DNA from 2 places in the Shewanella yunxiaonensis genome. Region 2 is predicted to be linked to the other one. Evidence: predicted binding sites of a transcription regulator. Region 2 holds the regulator's gene; the other holds the start of a gene.

Region 1 (9,885 bases), 400 kb from region 2:
CGTTGTTGTGGTTGTTGGGTGCATTGCTGGGCATCACTGGTGTGTGGATTTCATTATCCTGCTGCAGTTCATTATTGTGCGTGTGGATGTTTCGCACGTTAAAGCGGCTGGATAAAGCCAGTAACTAACACTATCTGTTTGTTTTAATAAAAATTAATAAAAGCTTCGCTAAAGAAGCAATTATCAAATTAGCGGTTTTATGATATGTATAAGGTCGCTTTTGGCTGGTGTCGGAGGGTGATGTGGCCACAAAAAGAATCGTGATCGTCGGCGGTGGTGCTGGTGGATTAGCGCTGGCGTCTAAGTTGGGTCGTAAATTGGGCCTGAGCGGTAAAGCCGAGATCTGTCTGGTGGATAAGAGTCCGGTCCACATCTGGAAACCCAAGTTACATGAAGTAGCGGTTGGCGTCATCGATCAATCCATTGAAGGCTTACTCTACCGCGACCACGGACTCAAAAACGGTTACCGTTTCCTGCGCGGTGAAATCATCGGCTGCGATCCACAACAGAAAGAGATCACCTTATCGAAGGTCGCCAATAAACAGGGAGAGGAACTGCTCGGCGAACGGCACGTAAAATATGACTGTCTGGTGCTGGCGATTGGCAGTGTTTCCAACAGCTTTAATACCCCAGGCGCTGAACAACACTGTATTTTCCTCGACAATCTGGAAAGCGCTAATCTGTTCCACCAAAAGTTGCTCGACAATCTGTTACTGCTGGATGAAACCAATGAAAAGCTCAGCATTGGTATTGTTGGCGCGGGTGCCACCGGTGTCGAATTGGCGGCTGAGCTTTATCATGTGTTGGAATCGGTAAAAGATTTCGGCTACCTCAATATCGATAAGTCTCATTTGGAAATTCACTTGATTGAAGCCGCGCAACGTATTTTGCCCGCCTTACCGGACAAAGTAAGCGGTGGTGCGCAGTCGGTTCTGGATCATATCGGTGTGCGTCTGCACATCGGCGTACAGGTAAAAGAGGTAACTAAAGAAGGCTTTGTGACTCAGGACGGGATAATTCCCGCCGGTCTGAAAGTCTGGGCCGCAGGTGTTAAAGGGCCAGATTTATTGAAGCAGTTCACCGATTTGCCAATCAATAATCGTAACCAGGTAGAAGTTGACGCCTGTATGCGAGTCAAAGGTCAGGAATACATCTACGCTCTTGGTGATTGCGCTGCGATGGTTACGGATAATGGTAAAGCCGTGCCCCCAAGAGCGCAGGCCGCGGCGCAGATGGCCGATACCCTCTATAAAAATCTGGTTAACCGTTTAGAGGGTAAAGCGGAATTACCGTTTCGTTATCACGACTATGGTTCGCTGGTGTCATTGAGCCGCTTTTCTGCGGTGGGCAACCTCATGGGCAATCTGCGTTCGCGTTCGTTGTTCATCGAAGGATATATCGCGCGCATCATGTATATGTCGTTATATCAGCGCCATCTGGCAAGCCTGTATGGCTGGTTTTCTGCATTGGTTTACCGATTCGCCCAGCGATTGCTTAAATGGCATCGGCCAAAACTTAAACTTCACTAAGCAACTGGTGAAAATCCCGGCAGTTGTGTCACGTTTGCGATGGTTACGGTTTTTTATCAGATAGTAAACAGGGTATAACTAGTACAAGGGAAGCAGTTTCCTTTCAATTTTTTAACATAATTTTAAAGTAAGAGCCCTCAAGGAGCTTTCGATGAGCGAACCATTTGTGCTGCTTGATAACCAAAAGCATGCAGACGTTAAGTTTTCAGCACCGAAATATGCCCACGTAGCTGATCAGCACCTGTTACCTGTTTCTCTGCACGAGCTGCTGTATGCGGCCGTTGATGTACCGGTTGTCTTTATCAAAAATAACGAAACTGGCGAATTCCAGGCGGTGATGATGTTAGGTCTGAAGCCTAACCAGAACCTGCTGGTCAAAGGCGAAGAATGGTTGGGTAACTACATTCCTAATGTACTGCGTGACTTCCCTCTGACAGTTGTGTTGAACCCAGAGCAGAAAGATAAAGTCTGGATTGGCGTGCGTGAAAGCAGCGACCAGGTCAATAAAGCAGAAGGCGAAGCACTGTTTGCTGATGGCGAAGAAACTGAATTCCTGAAAAATCGCCGGGAAGCTTTGCTGAAACACTTTGAACAGGATCAACAGAGCCGTGCCATTCTTGGTTATCTGGCAAGCAAGAATCTGTTAATTGCCCAGACACTAACAGTTGAAGTGAAAGGCGAGCAACGTAACATCAACGGTATCTATTTGATCGATGAGCGTAAGCTGGCAGAGATGTCTGATGAAGACTTCCTGGATCTGCGTAAGCGCGGTTTGCTCGGCCCGATCTACAGCCACCTGACATCTCTGAACCAGATCCCACGTTTGGTACAGTTTGAAGCTGCGCTGTAATCGCTGATGTCTGAAAAAGGGCGCTGCGGCGCTCTTTTTTATGTCTGAAATAAAACGAATCAATGCTGACGCTGGAAAAGCGAAAAGCCACTCAATTGAGTGGCTTTCTAAATTCATGGTGCCGGCACCAAGAGTCGAACTCGGGACCTACTGATTACAAGTCAGTTGCTCTACCAACTGAGCTATGCCGGCATAAAAGTGGTGCCCGAACCCGGAATCGAACCAGGGACACGCGGATTTTCAATCCGCTGCTCTACCGACTGAGCTATTCGGGCAACTGAGTTGAGCGCCAGTACGCTACTTCAAAGACAATTAACAACGGCTGTTTTTAAAGTGGGCGTATGATAAAGCAGGTTATTTTACTACTGCAAGCGCTTTTTGGCAGGAGCGCCGCTGTTCGCTCAGTTAATGGGCAAATTTGCGGATGAACCACTAATAGTGGCATCAACTATGCCACAGTGACCGTTGTGTTGGGAGGTGTTGCTACTGTCCTCTGTATCAGCTGCAGACGAAATACCGTCAAGCTAAATCCGTAATGAGTTGTTATGATATGCCTCCCGCTGGCGATATGGCGTCTGCGATCTCTCCATGTTTAAGGATTCAACCATGGCTTCCACTGAAACGCGTATGCTGTCTCCATTACTGGTGTTGTTAATGGCGGTTGCCACTGGTGTTGCTGTAGCGAACAACTATTATGTGCAGCCGCTGCTGGATACTATCGCCAATTATTTTAAGGTGTCGCACACTGCCGCCGGTATGTTGGTCACTACCGCTCAGCTGTTTTACGGTGCCGGATTACTATTATTGGTGCCGTTGGCCGATATGGTGGAACGTCGTCGTTTAATCATCGTGATGATGCTACTGGCAACAGTCGGACTCTTTATCAACGCCATGGCACCCAATTTATATTGGTTATTGCTGGGAACCGCTGTGGCCGGTGCCTGTTCTGTAGTCGCGCAGGTTTTGGTGCCGCTGGCAGCAACCTTGGCCGATCCTTCACAGCGTGGCCGGGTAGTCGGAACGGTGATGGGAGGCTTGTTGCTGGGGATTTTGCTGGCGCGGGTGGTGGCCGGGATGATCTCGACGCTGGTTTCCTGGCAGGCGGTGTACTGGCTGGCCGCGATGGCGATGCTGCTCATTACTTTGTTGCTGGCGCGAACCTTGCCCGTTTATCGGACTGAAACTGTCATCGGTTATCGTGAGCTGATGCGGTCATTATTGAGCTTATTCGGCTCCGAACCCAAGCTCAGATCACGTTCATTTCTCGGCGGACTGTCATTTGCCATGTTCACCATGTTCTGGACCCCGCTGGCGTTCTTGTTGGCCAATCCACCCTATGAATATTCCGATGCCACCATCGGCTTGTTTGGCTTAGCGGGCGTTGCCGGGGTAGCCGCAGCGCGTTGGGCGGGTAAACTGGCTGATGCCGGTAAAGGTAATACCGGTACCTGGCTGGGGCTCGGCTGCTCACTTGTCAGCTGGATGCTACTGTTTTTTGCAGGCAACTCGCTGCTATTACTGTTGGCTGGTGTGGTATTGCTGGATCTGGCGGTGCAGATGACACATGTCAGCAATCAGAATGTGATTTATAGCCTGCAACAGCAACTGCGTAATCGCCTCAATGCAGGCTATATGACCTGTTACTTTATTGGTGGTGCACTGGGATCCTGGGTATCGGTCAACCTTTATCAGTTCGGTGGCTGGACTGCTGTATGTGCTGGTGGAACTGTATTGGCGCTTACTGGTCTGGCCTATACCTGGTTTAAGAGTCATGCCGTGCAGTCTCTATAAGCTGTATTTGGACACAAAAGCCAGATTTCCCTAAAAGGTTATACCTTTGGCTACTTTTCGCCATGACCCGTGTTAGCCGAAAATTTGAAGAATAGCTTATTTAGGTTAAGCTGGATTCAATGAATGGTAGACAGGAGGTCAGATGAATTTGCAGCAAAAATGTGCCGCTACAGACGTCAATCCGGCAGCGGTCTGTGGCCGTCAATGGCAAATTATGATGGCCGACGATGCCTCTGGTGTTTCCTCACCCGAAACGAAAATCCTTACAAATAAAACGCTTAGTGAGCAGTCTACAGCCATTCAACAGCAACAACCTGTTCCTCAAAACCATGGCATGACGCTAACTCAGGGCTTGGTGATCGCCGTGGTGATCCTGATTGCACTAATTGCGGTAAAACCCAAGAAACCGAAAGGTTAGACGCGGATGACTGGCAACCTTATTAATCAGTGAGTCTGAAGCAGATAGCTGATTCCAGACAGAAAAGCCAAGGCTGTCGCCCTGGCTTTTCTGTTGGCGAGCTTATATCGAAACAAAGGTTAAATAAGGGCGTTTGGTTGTGGCACTAGTGTCCGAGCTGAAACCATAAACCGCAATTGCCTTTTCGCCGACCGTTAGCCCCTTGGTGAACTGAGAGTCTCAGTCATAAACCTCTATAAATAGATTTAAACGAGATTTAATTAGCTATTGATATTTATATTTTGTAGAAGAGCCTCAAAATGTTACAGCTCTTCTTCTTTTGGTGGTACGTAGCCTTCAACGTGGACATCACCGCCTTCAAACAGGAAGTGCACCATCTGTTCTTCAAGAAACTTACGATGTTCAGCATTCATCATGTTAAGTTTTTTTTCGTTAATCAACATGGTTTGCTTATGCTGCCATGCCGCCCAGGCTTCTTTGCTGATGTTGTCGAAAATGCGTTTGCCGATTTCACCCGGATAGAGTTGAAAATCCAGCCCGTCAGCTTCTTTGTTGAAATAGACGCAGTGAACTGTGCGTGCCATAAGACTGTTACTCCTCAATTGCACTAGGTTTTAAGCCGACCAGAACCCGCTCGGTAGCGGCGGCCAGTCCGACCCGTGATGGTTGGCCTAAGTTATACCAGAGACTGGGGGCAGCTTCCATGACCGCATCCTGCGATTCGGCAGTTTGCTGTAATTTCGCTGCAATCGTGTCGGCATCACTCTGTAATGTGAGCAGCAGTGGCTGTGCATCCAGATGGAAGTGACTGAAGGTATGGCGAAATCCTGGCAGTTCTTCGAGTTGGTCGGGTGCATAACCCAGCGTGGTTACCGCTTGTTGTAACACCGTTTTAGTGGCGTATTGCGGAAAACACCAGAGTCCGCCCCAGATGCCAGCAGGTGGCCGTTTCTGCAGCAAGATATCGTCGTTATGTCTGATCACCAGCAGCCAGGCATCTTTGGCAGGAATGGCTTTCTTCGGTTTTTTCCCTGGATAGTCGCGCTGTTTGCCCATCTGTTGCGCTTGACAGTCAAGTGCTACCGGACATTGCGCACAGGCAGGCCGTGAGCGGGTGCAGATGCCAGCTCCCATATCCATCATCGCCTGATTGTATTGGGCAATCTCGGTGGTCGGTGACCGTTCCGTTGCCAGTTGCCACAGTGCTTGCTCGACTTTGGGCTGTCCCGGCCAGCCGTCAATCGCGGCGTGGCGGGCCAGTACGCGTTTTACGTTACCGTCCAGAATTGGATGATACTGGCCGAGCGACAGTGACAGAATGGCTCCTGCAGTGGAGCGGCCTACGCCTGGCAGTGCCATCACTGCATCAAACTGTTCGGGGAATTCTCCGTTGTGTTTGTCGCGGATTAACTGCGCCGCCTTATGCAGATTGCGGGCGCGGGCATAGTAGCCCAGTCCGGTCCACAGATGCAGCACTTCATCAGTATCAGCGTCTGCCAGTGCTACCACATTGGGAAAGCGCTCCATAAAACGGTTGAAGTAGGGGATGACCGTTGCTACCTGTGTTTGTTGCAACATAATTTCTGAAACCCATACTTTATAAGGGGTTTTATTGAGTTGCCAGGGCAGGGTTTTACGGCCGTGCTGACCGTACCAGGTGATAATGCGTTGCGAAAAAGACGGTGTTTTCATGGGCCGCAGTGTAGCTTTAGCCGGATCTCTGTACAAGGTATATTGCTGTGGTTGATAGCGAACTAATCGCTTATTGATATACTTTTCCACAAGCGGGGCTTGCACTCACCGATGAACTTTGCATAATGCCCTTCTTTTTATGATGTCTGGCCAGGTCAGGGGCAATAATGAGCGAAGTCACCACTGCTGAATATAATGAAGAAGGCAAGTATCTGCGCAAAGTCAAAAGCTTTGTGTTGCGAGAAGGGCGCCTGACCAAAGGCCAGGAACAGGCTATTGAGCAACATTGGGATAGCATGGGGTTGGAATACTCGGCTGAAGCGATGGATTTGCAGCAGATATTTGGTCGTAATGCCGATGTGGTGCTGGAGATTGGTTTCGGCATGGGCGCATCGCTGGTGGCAATGGCACAAGCGGCACCAGAAAAAGATTTCATCGGTATTGAAGTCCATAAGCCTGGCGTTGGTGCCTGTCTGGCAGCGGCCGCTGAAGCAGGTGTGAAAAATCTACGGGTGTTTCATCATGATGCCGTGGAAGTGTTGCAGCACACTATTCCAGAATCTTCATTGGCGCGCGTGCAGCTGTTTTTCCCTGACCCTTGGCATAAAAAACGTCACCATAAGCGCCGTATTGTGCAGCCAGAATTTGTGCAGTTATTGCGTTCCCGGTTAAAAATCGGTGGTGTATTTCATATGGCAACGGACTGGGAAAACTACAGCGAACACATGCTGGAAGTGATGAACCAGGCTCCAGGCTATAAAAATCAGTCAGTTGATGGTACTGTGGTGGCTCGGCCTGACTATCGGCCACTGACCAAATTTGAAGCCCGCGGCCAACGCCTTGGGCATGGTGTTTGGGATTTGATGTTCGAACGTACCGAATAACGAAAGTAACAGAGAGGTTGCCATGGCCATTCGTAGTCGCCGTTTGCGCAAAAAGTTGCGGGTTGATGAGTTTCAGGAGTTAGGTTTCGATGTGAGCTGGCGCTTTGCTGACAGCCTGAGCGAAGACGCTATTGATGAGCACGTAGAACGCTTTATCAATGAAGTGATTGAGCCGCGTGAGCTAGGTTTCCATGGCGGTGGCCATCGCTTATGGGATGGCGTTGTCGCCACTCAACGTCTTGGTAAATGTACTGATGATGACCGTCAGGCCGTTGAGCGTTTTCTGAAAAGCCTCAATGTCGAAGAGATAGAGATCAGCGAACTCTACGATATCTGGTGGGGTTAATCGTCCCTGATTTATTGAAAGGCAGTGCTATGGCACTGCTTTTTTTGTGTTTGTTGTCCCGTCCTGAAATACGTTGACATAAAGAGGACTTCTTTATGGCGACATCAACTAACTCAAGCCGTAAGCGCACGCAACGTGATTACACCTTAGCCTTTAAATTAGGTATCGTAGAGCGTGTCGAAAAAGGCGAGATGACGTACAAACAAGCCCAGAAGCGCTTTGGCATTCAGGGCAAGACAACCGTACTCGTTTGGCTCAGAAAGCATGGTAGACTCGATTGGTCGAAACCTTTTCAGCATCCCCTTATGCCACATTCAAAAGAAACCCCAGCACAAACTATCAAACGCCTTGAGCGTGAGTTAGCCGAAGAGAAACTGCGTAACCAAATCCTCAATGGTATGGTCGATATCATGGATAATGAATACGGAGCTGGTTTAAGAAAAAAGTACTTATCCGGTATGTCTGGCAAGCCAAAGCCAAAAGCGAAATAAACCTGGCAGCCGCATGTCGTGCTGTCGGTATTTCAAGGCAAGGTGTTTACCAGGCAGTTGCCCGGATGAATAGTCGGAGAACGGAATTATCGGTCATCAAAGACTCCGTACAATACTGGCGTAAATATATGCCGCGATTGGGCACACGCAAGCTCTACACATTGATAAAACCTATGCTGATTGAACAGGATATCAAACTCGGACGGGATGGATTCTTTACCTATTTGAGAAATGAGGGCTTGCTGGTTAAACCCAAGAGAAGTTACACCAAAACGACGTTTAGCAAGCACTGGATGAAGAAGCATCCTAACCTGCTGAAAGCAGACGGGCTGCATGATGCAGAGCATGTACTGGTCAGCGATATCACCTATCTTGAGTCAGACCAAGGCGTGCACTATTTGTCACTGGTTACCGATGCCGTATCACGCAAGATAGTCGGTCATCACTTGAGTACAGACATGAAAGCAGACAGCGTGGTGAAAGCGCTGAAAATGGCGGTTAGGGATAAGCGCTATATCGCTAATGCAGTGCATCACTCAGACCGGGGAGCGCAATATTGCGCAGCCGTTTATCAGGATGAACTGATAGCGAACCATATTCAGCCGTCAATGACAGACGGTTATGATTGCTATCAAAATGCACTAGCGGAAAGAGTCAATGGCATACTGAAGCAAGAGTTTTTCCTGTATCGATGTAAAACGCTGGAAGAGCTGAAGATACTTGTTCGAGAATCGATAGCGATATATAACGAAATGAGACCGCACCTGAGTTTAGATATGGCAACACCCAATCAGGTGCACAATAGAAAAGGCCAGCTACGGGAGCTGGCCTAAAAACTGTCAACCTATCTTAGGACGGGACATGTTCCAACCTTTTCACCTTTCTTTATTGTCATATTCACCAAAAGCTGGTGTGTTTCGCTACCGCATAGCTAGATATCGATTCATGTTGTAAAAATTCATATAAAATACAATAAGATAAAATTTGGCATGGTGTGTGCTTTACTGCTTTCAGTTTGATGAATAATTTGAAAAGGATAACTCGAATGAAAACTCTGATGCTGGGCATGACTCTGGGATGCGCATTATTGATACCGGCAATGTCTGCCGCCGCGATGGAAATTGGCCATCACCACGATAGCTGCAATGTGTCGCTGAATTACGATGTCACCCTTACACCACAGCAGATGGTCGTCGGCGAGAAAGGGAAAGAATATTACCGTATTGAGATGGACCACTTGTATGTGGATGGTAAGGAAGTGCCGCTCAATGCTGAACAGAAACAATTGCTGAATCAATATCATCAGCGTATGGCTCAACAGATGCCGGAAGTTGTCGGTGTGGTAAGTGACGCTTTGAGTATGGCTAATGAGGCGGTAACTACTGCATTAACGCCGCTGCTCGGTGATGAAACCGGTGCCAAGCTCAACGATATGATGGGTAAGCTGCATGAGCGTATCAGTAAAGTGGTGTACCACAATGGCGATACCTATTTTATTGGCGCAACTGACGACACCATAGATAAAGCATTCGATGAAGAGTTTTCCAAGCAGGTTGAAGATCTGGTGATGCAGTCTATGGGTTCCATCATGGTCAATATCGGTAAGAGCATGATGGATGGTGAAGGTGACTTTAGTGAACGCATGGACGCTTTTGGCGAGAAGATGGACAAGCTTGGCGAAGCGATCGATCAGAAGATGGATGCCCGTTCTGATGCGATAGATAAGCGTGCCGATGCGCTTTGTGAAAATTTCCAGCAATTGCAGGTGATTGAAGGGCAATTGCGTAAAAGTGTCCCTGCGTTATCCGCATATCCACTGATTTCTGGTCGGCCCTAATCGCGTTAATTAATAACTTCCTTGTACGTAGACCTTTCCCCGCACTT
Region 2 (9,885 bases):
AATTTTTGAAGTGGGGTTCGGCACAGGTCTGAACGCATTGTTGACCCTTGGGCACTTTCAACAAGTAAACCAACAGCGTCAAATGCAACATCTGCCGCTATTAACGGTGCGATATATCAGTATTGAACCCTATCCGTTAACTCGTGAACTCATCAGCTCGCTCAATTACAAGCAATTGCTCACGCCCGAATATTCACCTTTGTTTGACGCCTTGCATGACTGTCCATGGGAACAGGCAACGGAGTTAGTTCCTGGGTTTTTGCTAACCAAATGTCGTCGCAGATTAGAACAAGTTTCTCTTCCAGAACAGCAGGTTAATCTCATTTATTTCGATGCTTTTGCGCCTAATAAGCAGCCGGAGGTTTGGCAGTCTGAAAATTTGGGAAAATGCTATGGGATGCTACAACCAGGAGGATTACTGGTTTCATACTGTGCAAATGGTCAATTTAAGCGAGATTTAAAAGCAGTAGGGTTTAACGTTAAGGCCTACCCAGGTGCCTTGGGAAAAAGAGAAATGACCCGTGCCTGGAAACCAGCTGTTTGATGTGTGAATGCTGACAAATAAAAACGCACGTGCAGAAGATGGCTATGGCCGCGGAAGAGTCCCTTCAGGGCGGTTGGAATCGTCATTACGACGATTCCAACCAGAATAAAAATGACAGAGATAATCGTTAAAAATTTTCAGTTTGTATGTTTATTATTGGAACTTCCATCGTTGGGGGCGATAGTTGAACCTTAACTTCTTAACTCTGCCGAAACTGTATTTATCGAAGGTGGCAAACCTATGATAAACAGCACTGCAACAGTGCAAATAAAAGACGACATGAGTGAACCTAGAATTAGCGCTTTCTTATTGTTTTTGCACATTTCTATCGTTGGGGGCGATAACAAATATTGTTCAGCCCACTCAGGTCGAAACCTTGGCAAACTGCATCCGTGCGCTGCCGCCAATCATTTCTAACGATTGGCTTTGAATAAAAATGACAAGAGTGAACCTAGAAAAGCGCAAAATTTGGGGAGCACACTTTTTCTATCGTTGGGGGCGATAACTGTTACTAGTTCAGTTCAAACTTGTCGAAATCGTTAATTAAAATATTTAGCTTTTAGCTGCGACATCATGGAGGTAATGCCATACATCCAGCTTGCGTGCGCCTCAGAGGTTTGTTCACTCTGACGTACCCACAAGTACAAAGTTTTAGTAGGAAGGCCATACTGACGCGCAACATCGAACAGTAAGCGCCCATGATGGGTGACTTCGATGACTGCTTGATGCCGAACGGTATCTGTCATTTCCATCTTCATCTCCTAACTTTGTTATGTCGTTTAGCTCTAAAACTTGTTATTCCATATCCCATTGGCTAACGCCCAGATGTTGGTAGCGTTGCCAATGTTCGCGACAGCTTCGGAAAAAGTGAGAAAAGATTTTCATCGTTTACCTCCTACTGCACCGGAATACTACTTTCGATATATGTAAGAACTGTGCCAATTTTTTTAAATATTTTTTTATTAATAAAAACAATTAATTATATTTAATCAGTAAAATTTCGAAAATTTACCTTAGTTCCAACGATGTGCGTGTTGCACTTGTTTGGTGCAGATAAACCCGCTGATAATTTTTTTAATGAATCGGTGGTTAAGACCGCGGTAACTGAATCCATTCTGAATAATTCGTAATTAGTGCGACTACTCATTCTTCAATTATTTGTCTTGGCCGGGGATGGCTATATACTGAAACGCAAAGCAATTCACGGTGAGACGAAAAGGAGACCCCACCATGAACAAGTATTTGAAGCCTATAACTGCTGCTTCATTAGTGGTGTTTTTGGCAGCCGGTTGTACCACTGTCAATCCTTACACAAATGAACAGCAAACCTCTAAAGCCGGTACCGGTGCATTGATTGGTGCGGCGGCAGGTGCGATTGTTGGTGTTGCCACTTCAAGTAAGAGTGACCGTGGTAAAGGTGCTTTAATCGGCGCCGCTTCTGGTGCCGCAGTCGGTGGCGGTATTGGTTACTATATGGATGTTCAGGAGGCAAAACTGCGTCAGCAGCTTTCTGCTTCCGGCGTCAGTGTCACTCGCTCAGGTGATAACATCATCTTGAATATGCCGAATGAAATCACTTTCCAGGTGGATAAGACCGACCTGAGTGGTGGTGCGATGCAAGTGCTTGATAGCGTCGCTTTAGTCGCAAAAGAGTATCCCAAAACCCAGCTGAATGTCATCGGTTACACCGACAGCACTGGTTCCGAATCTTATAACTTAAGGCTGTCTCAGGTGCGAGCTGCTTCTGTTGGTAATTATCTGATCCAGAAAGGCGTATCCGGCCAGCGTGTGGTTACTCAGGGCTTAGGTGAGAGTAATCCCATCGCCAGTAATAGCACTGCGCAAGGACGAGCACAAAATCGCCGGGTGGAGATAGTGTTGAGCCCATTAGCACAATAAGATTGGTTGCATCATCAAGGCCACCTTTGTGTGGCCTTTTTGTTCGATAATCTTCTTACCTGCATTGGCTCGTCTGTCAATGTCCGAGAAATAAGGTAGCCAACCCCAGAAAGGCAAATAGGCCCACCACGTCTGTCACTGTGGTTAACACCATACCGCCAGCAAGTGCCGGGTCAATATGCAGCTTTTTCAATAAAATGGGGATAACTGCGCCAGCAAGGCCGGCGGCGGTGAGATTTACCAACATGGCTCCCGCGATGAGCAAGCCAAGTGTCACATCGTGTTTCCACAGCCAGACAGCAATAAAGATCAGTCCGGCCCACAACAACCCATTCAGTACCCCTATCAATAACTCTTTGACTATCAGCCAGCGAGTGTTGCGTTGTCCCAAATGCCCCAGTGCAATTCCGCGAATCACCAACACCAGCGTCTGATTGCCCGCGACGCCTCCCATACTCGGCACAATGGTCATCAAAATCGCGACGGTGGCAAATTTTTCCAAGGTGCCTTCAAATAGATTAGATACTGAAGCGGCGAGTAATGCAGTTAACAGATTGAGGCTTAGCCATAGAGAACGTCTTCCGGCACTTTTTAACACTGGGCCAAAGGTATCCTCTGCGTCATCCATCCCCGCCATCCCCATCAGCGAATGCTCGGCATCCTCACGGATCACATCCACCACATCATCAATGGTGATGCGGCCTAATAATTTGCCTTTATCATCCACAACAGGAGCTGACAGCCAATCATGACGTTCAAAGAGCTTGGCGACTTCACTATCCGTCATGGTGACTGGAATGGATTCCAGTTGCCGATTCATAATGCTGATAATTCCGGTGCTCGATGAATAGGTAAGTAGCTGGGCCAAGGTGACGCCACCTAACAAGCAATCTTGGTGATCCACTACATAGAGGGTATCTGTGGCTTTGGGTAATTCCCCCCGCTGGCGCAGGTAACGCAACACCACATCGATGTTGACGTCTGGTCTGATGGTCACCGTATCGGTATTCATCAGACTTCCAGCGGTATCATCCGGATAAGAAAGTGCTTGTTCAACGCGAGTGCGATCCTGGACACTCATCGATTGTAACACCTGACGATACAAGCTATCGGGCAGGCTACGTAGGACATACGCCAGATCGTCGGTATCCATGCCGGCGGTGACTTTAGCCAGATGGGTTGGACTCATCAGGCTGATCAGTTGATCCTTCATGTCTTCGCCCAACTCTTCAAGGATCTCGCCACTATGAGCGTGGTCAACTAATTGCCATAGGATTTGACGGGTCTTCGGTGGGGATGATTCCAGAATGTGGGCGATATCGGCTGGGGCCATGTGGTGCAACATTTCGCGCACATGAACAAATAAGCCACTGTCTAGTGCCTGGTTCAGGTGTTCAAGATGATCAATCGCAGTTTGTTGGGCCTGGGTTTCTGCTGGCATCCTTTTCCCTTAAGCATTTGTAGTAACGGGAAATTAAGCTAGCTTACAATGGGAAATATCAGAAAGGAACTACTAACTGGCTTCGTCAAAGCGAGAGTTGATCAAGTTACAAATAGCCTCCATTGCCGGTTCAGCATCGGGACCATCAACAATCAGACGAATCGTTTTCCCCATGCCCGTTTCCAGCATGAGCAATCCCAGCACGCTCGCCGCTGATGCTTGTTTTTGTCCCTGAACTAAAAGGATGTTGGCATCAAACTCGTTTGCCAGTACCGCCAATTTGGTCGCGGCCCGTGCATGTAACCCGAGCTTGTTCTGTATGGTGACTTCGCGCTCAATTCTTGGCATGCGCTAAATCCCGGTGATGAGCCTGCACTTTATGTTTACTGTTGCTGAAGCGTTTAGCCAGTTGTTCAGCAACGTACACTGAACGATGTTGGCCACCAGTGCAACCGATAGCAACGGTCAGATAGCTACGGTTATTGCGCTCCAAGTGCGGCAGCCAGGTATCGAGCAGGTTCTCGATCTGCCAGATGAATTTATTCACCAGTGGCTGACGGTTGAGAAACTCACGTACTGGTTCGTCAAGCCCAGTTAACGGTCTTAACTGCGGCTCCCAATGAGGATTAGGTAGAAAGCGCGCATCAAAGATGAAATCAGCTTCTGCGGGGAGACCGTGCTTAAAGCCAAACGACTCAAAGTTAATCACCAGCTCCTTGGTCACTGTCCCCAGCAAAATTTCGCGTACGGTGTCACTCAGCTCATAGATATTCATGTTAGAGGTATCTATGTAGTGATCCATTAGCTGCGACATCGGCGCGAGTAGTTTGCCTTCCTGCTCAATCGCATCTTTAAGGGAGATTTTGCTCTTGGATAACGGATGTAGACGTCGGGTTTCACTGTAACGTTTAAGCAGCACCTTATCGGATGCGTTTAAAAAGAAACTGATGACTTCAGTGCCTTGTGGCAGATTTTGTATCTGACTTTCCAGGACTTTTTCCTGGTTAGGCATGTTGCGCACATCGACGCTAATCGCGACCAGTTCGTTACTGCCGCGCAGATTGTCTAACAGACTGCCAATCATGGGGAGTGGCAGGTTATCAACGCAGTAATAGCCCAAGTCTTCCAGCACTCGTAACGCTACAGATTTTCCTGAGCCTGAGCGGCCTGAGACAATGGCCAATTTCATCCGGTGATCACCTGATACAGTTCTTCTTTGGTGGTGGCTTTCCGCAGTTGCTTGAGTATCAGCTTATCACTGAGTTTCTCGGCCATCGCCGACAAAGTACTGAGATGCTGCTGACATTGATCGGCGGGCACTACCAACGCAAACAAGATGTCTACCGGTTGATTATCGATAGCGTCAAAGGGGATCGGTTCGTCGCACTTAATCAGCACGGCGATAGGATCTTTAATGTCCGGCAAGCGACCATGGGGAATGGCAATGCCATTCCCGATACCGGTACTTCCCATTTTCTCTCTGACCAGCAGACTTTCGAAAATGGCTTGGGACGACAGGTTTGGATACTGGGCTGCTGCGAGTTCGCTGATGAGCTCCAATACCTTTTTCTTGCTGCCGGGTGTGGCACATGCGGTACACTCCGGCCGCAGGATGGTACTAAGTTCCATCATGAGTATTTTGTCAGCTTTTCTTTGTATTTAATGACCTGACGATCCAATTTATCAATTAGAGCGTCGATGGCAGCGTACATATCGGTGTGTTCTGCGGTGCCGTGCACCTCTCCACCATTCAGATGTAGCTTGGCTTCGACTCGTTGTATTGCTTTCTCAACATTGAGTACGACGTGCACATTATTGATCTGTTCGAAATGGCGTTCAAGTTTTGCAAATTTACTCTCCACATAGCTGCGCAACGAGTCGGTGATCTCAATATGATGGCCTGCCAGGTTGATTTGCATAGGGTGTCCTCCATAGGGGTACTGTGGAATTACAAACTCTTACGCTGATTCGATGGTGGGATCATCATGGCTTCGCGGTATTTGGCGATGGTTCGGCGTGCCACGTTAATTCCCTGCTCAGCCAGCAACTGTGCCATTTTGCTGTCGCTGAGCGGCTTTTTCTGGTTCTCCGCGGCCACCAGTTTTTTGATAAAGGCGCGGATTGCCGTCGATGAACATTCGCCACCGTCTTCAGTACCGACGTGGCTGGAAAAGAAATATTTTAGCTCAAATATACCGCGTGGCGTATGCATGTATTTCTGCGTTGTCACTCGGGAAATTGTCGATTCGTGCATATCAACGGCTTCGGCAATATCATTGAGCACCATCGGTTTCATGGCTTCTTCGCCATATTCAAAGAATCCCTGCTGAAACTGTACAATGCAGTTAGCCACCTTTAGTAGTGTTTCATTGCGGCTTTCCAGACTCTTGATAAACCATTTGGCTTCTTGCAGGTGTCCGCGGATAAACTGGCTGTCGGATTGGCTCCGCGCACTGCGGGCCATAGCGGCATATTGCTGATTAATACTGAGTTTGGGCATGCAGTCTGGGTTGAGTTCTACCACCCAGCGACCATTTTTCTTCCACACGCTGACATCTGGGATCACGTACTCGTCATCCTGAGGCTGCACTAATAGTCCGGGACGTGGATTAAGCGATTGGATCAAACTAATCGCGTCACGCAGATCTTCTTCTCTCAAACGGGTCTTGCGCATCAGTGTGCGATAATCTTTGGCAGCGATCAGGTCAAGATGCTGTTCCAGCAGCATAATGGCGTTTTCGAGATGCGGGGTGTCATCACTATATTGCGACAGCTGGATCAGCAAACATTCACGCAGATCCCGTGCAGCGACACCGACAGGATCGAAGTGTTGGATGCGTTTCAATACCGCTTCTACTTCTTCTAGCTCGATTTCCGGATTGCCCATAGCATCCAGAATATCCTCCGTGGTTTGCGTCAGATATCCTTGATCATCAATCGCTTCGATAATTGCAGTGGCGATTGCTGCATCAGTTTCTGAGAACGGTGTCAGGTTCTTCTGCCATTCCAGGTGTTCATGCAAACCTTCAGAAGTTTCTCCCTGAAATGGGGTATCGTCATCACGGATAGGACCACTGGACATAGCCGGAGCGGCAGTAAAAACCTCATCCCAGGTAGTATCCATTGGCAGCTCTTCAGGGAGTGCCTGGCTAGTGAGTGCATCCGAGGTTTCTACCGTCGAACTATCTTCGATATGTTCGCTCGGCTCCGGTGCCTCTAAATTGTTATCGATATCATGATTGCTGTCGGTGCTTTGGTTGTCTTCATTCACTTCCAGCAGCGGGTTTGCTTCTAAGGCTTCTTGAATTTCCTGTTGTAACTCCAGCGACGACAGCTGCAGCAAACGTATTGCCTGCTGCAGTTGAGGTGTCATGGTCAGCTGTTGACCCAGTTTGAGCTGGAGTGACGTTTTCATGTTACCGCTTACCCCTACATCTTATAACTTTATAAAAATTCTAGTAATTACAGACTTTAACGTTTTAAAGCTGTAAGCGCTCCCGGTGTTTACTATAGCTTGAATTGTTCACCCAAGTACACAGCACGGACTTGTTGGTTGTCGAGGATCTCGGCAGGGGTGCCTTCGGCGATCAGTTGTCCGTGGCTGACAATGTATGCATGTTCACAAACATCAAGTGTTTCACGCACGTTATGATCCGTAATCAGCACACCCAGTCCACGTGACCGCAATTGTTCAATAATTTTTTTAATATCAATAACGGAGATGGGGTCTACGCCAGCAAAGGGTTCATCCAACAGAATGAATTTCGGGTCTGCGGCCAAGGCTCTGGCAATCTCTACACGCCGGCGCTCACCTCCCGAAAGTGACATCCCCATGCTGTCGCGAATATGGGTGATGTGAAACTCTTCGAGTAACTGTTCCAGTTGTTCTTCACGGCCATCGCGATCCAGATCTTTTCTGATCTGCAATACTGCCATGATGTTATCGCGAACAGTTAGCTTACGGAAAATACTGGCTTCTTGCGGCAGATAGCCAATACCTTTGCGAGCGCGAAGGTGCATGGGATCCATGGTCAGCTCATCTTGATCGATAAAGATCCGTCCCTTATCGCTCTGGATCAAGCCGACTACCATGTAAAATGTCGTGGTTTTCCCTGCACCATTGGGTCCCAATAATCCCACAATCTGACCTGTTGCAACCGACAGACTGACATCTTTCACGACCATTCTTTTTTTGTAGCTTTTCGCAAGGTTATGGGCGATCAAGGTATTACTCATTGCTGCTCCTGCTGGGGATCCTTTTTGGGTTGCTGCTGGTAGTTGTCAGGCTGGATGACCGTGGTCACACGATCTTCTCCCTGGCCGCTGCTGGAGGCTTGCAACTGCTGGTTTTTAAGGTCATAGACAATTTTTTCTGCAGTGGAAACGCTGCCACCTTGTTCCACCTTTGCTTTACCGATGAGCGTCAGTACGCGTTTATTAATGTTGTAGTGAATTTCATTGGCGCTGGCGTTCGCAATACGGCCATCTTCTAATTTCTGACGAAAGGTGGCCGGTGAACCTTTTGCAATCAATACTCTTTCGCCGTCTTTATCGGAACTGGATGCGTTGACTTCGGCGGCTGTGAGCTTCATTGAACCTTGGGTCACAATCACATGGCCGCTGTACACGACTTGCTTGTTCTTGATATCTGCCGACTGCGCATCCGCGGATATTTCCAGTTGTTGCAGCAGATCTTTATCAACCGCAGCAGCTGAAAGGCTGGTAAGGCACAGCATAGCAGCGAAAATAAGCTTATTTCGTTTCATAGGTTCCTTTTACCTGACTAAGCAGTTTGACCTGCTGAGCATTGAGATCAGCGTATAGCCCCAGACCTGTGATATTGAAGTCCTGACCATTGATCAGAATATTTTTGTCTGACGTCATAATCATGTTGCTAAGGTTCAGTTCCAGATAACTGGTACTGATAGATTGTATCGGTTCAGTTGGACTGATGGCGTCAATAATAACATCATTTTGCAACACCACCTTGTTGCTGTGTTTATCGAGTTGTCCTTGTAATGCGGTCATGCGCCACTCGGTCTGACCCTTGTCTGGGAATACCCAGTATACCGGATTAGTAAATACTGTCCGGTCATCCTGCTCATAGTGTTCCATGTGCTTAGCTGACACCCGACTGGAGATCATTCCGTTTTGGTCATAGCTGACACTGCGTAAATCGTCTGCTACGTAATCGGGCTGAATCACATCGGTAGACAGCTGGGTGGCTTCCGAATTGCGTTTGTTCTGTACCTGCCAGTACAACACCAGTGCAGCAGTAAAGAACGCGATAATGGCCAAGGTGACTCTGTTCATATACTCATGCCGTGTGCGGATGCAATTTTATCCTGACTCATCAGTAACAGATCTGCCAGTTCACGCAGTGCCCCATAGCCGCCATTGAGATAGGTGACCAGATGCACTAGCTGTCTGACCCGAGGATGCCCGTCAGCAACACATACGCTGAGGCCTACCTGTTGCATTACCGGCAGATCCACCATGTCATCCCCAATATAGGCCACCTGTTGTGGTGGTAGTTGATAATGTTGCAGCAGCCAGTTGAATGGCTCCAATTTATTATCAACGCCCTGAAATATATGAGGGATCCCTAGCGCCGTCATACGGTCTTCAACAATTTGTGATTTACGTCCAGTAATCACCGCGACTTGAATCCCGGCGTTGAGCAACGCTTTTACGCCATAACCGTCACGAGTGTGGAACGCTTTGAGTTCTTCACCATGGTTTCCAAGATAGATGCGGCCATCCGAAAAGACGCCATCAACGTCACAAATCAGTAGTCGTATCTGCTTGGCTAACTGCCAAATCTCATCGGCAACGGGTCCGTAAAAGCTGTCTTGCGCCATTAAATGACCCCCGCGTTGACTAAATCCAGCATATTCAGCGCCCCTATCGGATGATTTTCGGCATCGACGACAATCAAGCCATTAATGCTGCGGTCATCCATCACCTTAAGGGCTTCTGCTGCAAGAATATTAGCTTTAAT

What was found. Region 2 encodes sigma-54, which starts transcription at its own class of promoters, with help from an activator protein. Its sites were predicted from a motif close to GTTGGCACGNNNNTNGNNT; they were not measured.
Region 1: KDN34_RS04270 (YggN family protein) is a predicted target of sigma-54. The motif match lies at 8,985-9,003, and genes of this name have one in related genera.

Annotation. Positions count from the first base shown of each region.
Region 1 is NZ_CP073587.1:896,231-906,115, forward strand. It holds gene KDN34_RS04210 (MATE family efflux transporter) at 1-128, shown strand, start outside; gene KDN34_RS04215 (NAD(P)/FAD-dependent oxidoreductase) at 243-1,529, shown strand; gene KDN34_RS04220 (SapC family protein) at 1,681-2,379, shown strand; tRNA gene KDN34_RS04225 (tRNA-Thr) at 2,496-2,571, opposite strand; tRNA gene KDN34_RS04230 (tRNA-Phe) at 2,579-2,654, opposite strand; gene KDN34_RS04235 (MFS transporter) at 2,986-4,170, shown strand; gene KDN34_RS04240 (hypothetical protein) at 4,313-4,588, shown strand; gene KDN34_RS04245 (oxidative damage protection protein) at 4,891-5,172, opposite strand; gene mutY (A/G-specific adenine glycosylase) at 5,180-6,280, opposite strand; gene trmB (tRNA (guanosine(46)-N7)-methyltransferase TrmB) at 6,448-7,164, shown strand; gene KDN34_RS04260 (50S ribosome-binding protein YggL) at 7,187-7,510, shown strand; one part of gene KDN34_RS04265 (IS3 family transposase) at 7,606-7,957, shown strand; one part of gene KDN34_RS04265 (IS3 family transposase) at 7,957-8,834, shown strand; gene KDN34_RS04270 (YggN family protein) at 9,047-9,838, shown strand.
Region 2 is NZ_CP073587.1:500,892-510,776, forward strand. It holds gene mnmD (tRNA (5-methylaminomethyl-2-thiouridine)(34)-methyltransferase MnmD) at 1-544, shown strand, start outside; gene KDN34_RS02310 (transposase) at 1,084-1,296, opposite strand; gene KDN34_RS02315 (OmpA family protein) at 1,775-2,443, shown strand; gene mgtE (magnesium transporter) at 2,520-3,884, opposite strand; gene KDN34_RS02325 (HPr family phosphocarrier protein) at 3,957-4,232, opposite strand; gene rapZ (RNase adapter RapZ) at 4,219-5,073, opposite strand; gene ptsN (PTS IIA-like nitrogen regulatory protein PtsN) at 5,070-5,513, opposite strand; gene hpf (ribosome hibernation promoting factor) at 5,513-5,803, opposite strand; gene KDN34_RS02345 (RNA polymerase factor sigma-54) at 5,833-7,299, opposite strand; gene lptB (LPS export ABC transporter ATP-binding protein) at 7,392-8,120, opposite strand; gene lptA (lipopolysaccharide transport periplasmic protein LptA) at 8,117-8,650, opposite strand; gene lptC (LPS export ABC transporter periplasmic protein LptC) at 8,637-9,197, opposite strand; gene kdsC (3-deoxy-manno-octulosonate-8-phosphatase KdsC) at 9,194-9,745, opposite strand; gene KDN34_RS02370 (KpsF/GutQ family sugar-phosphate isomerase) at 9,745-9,885, opposite strand, start outside.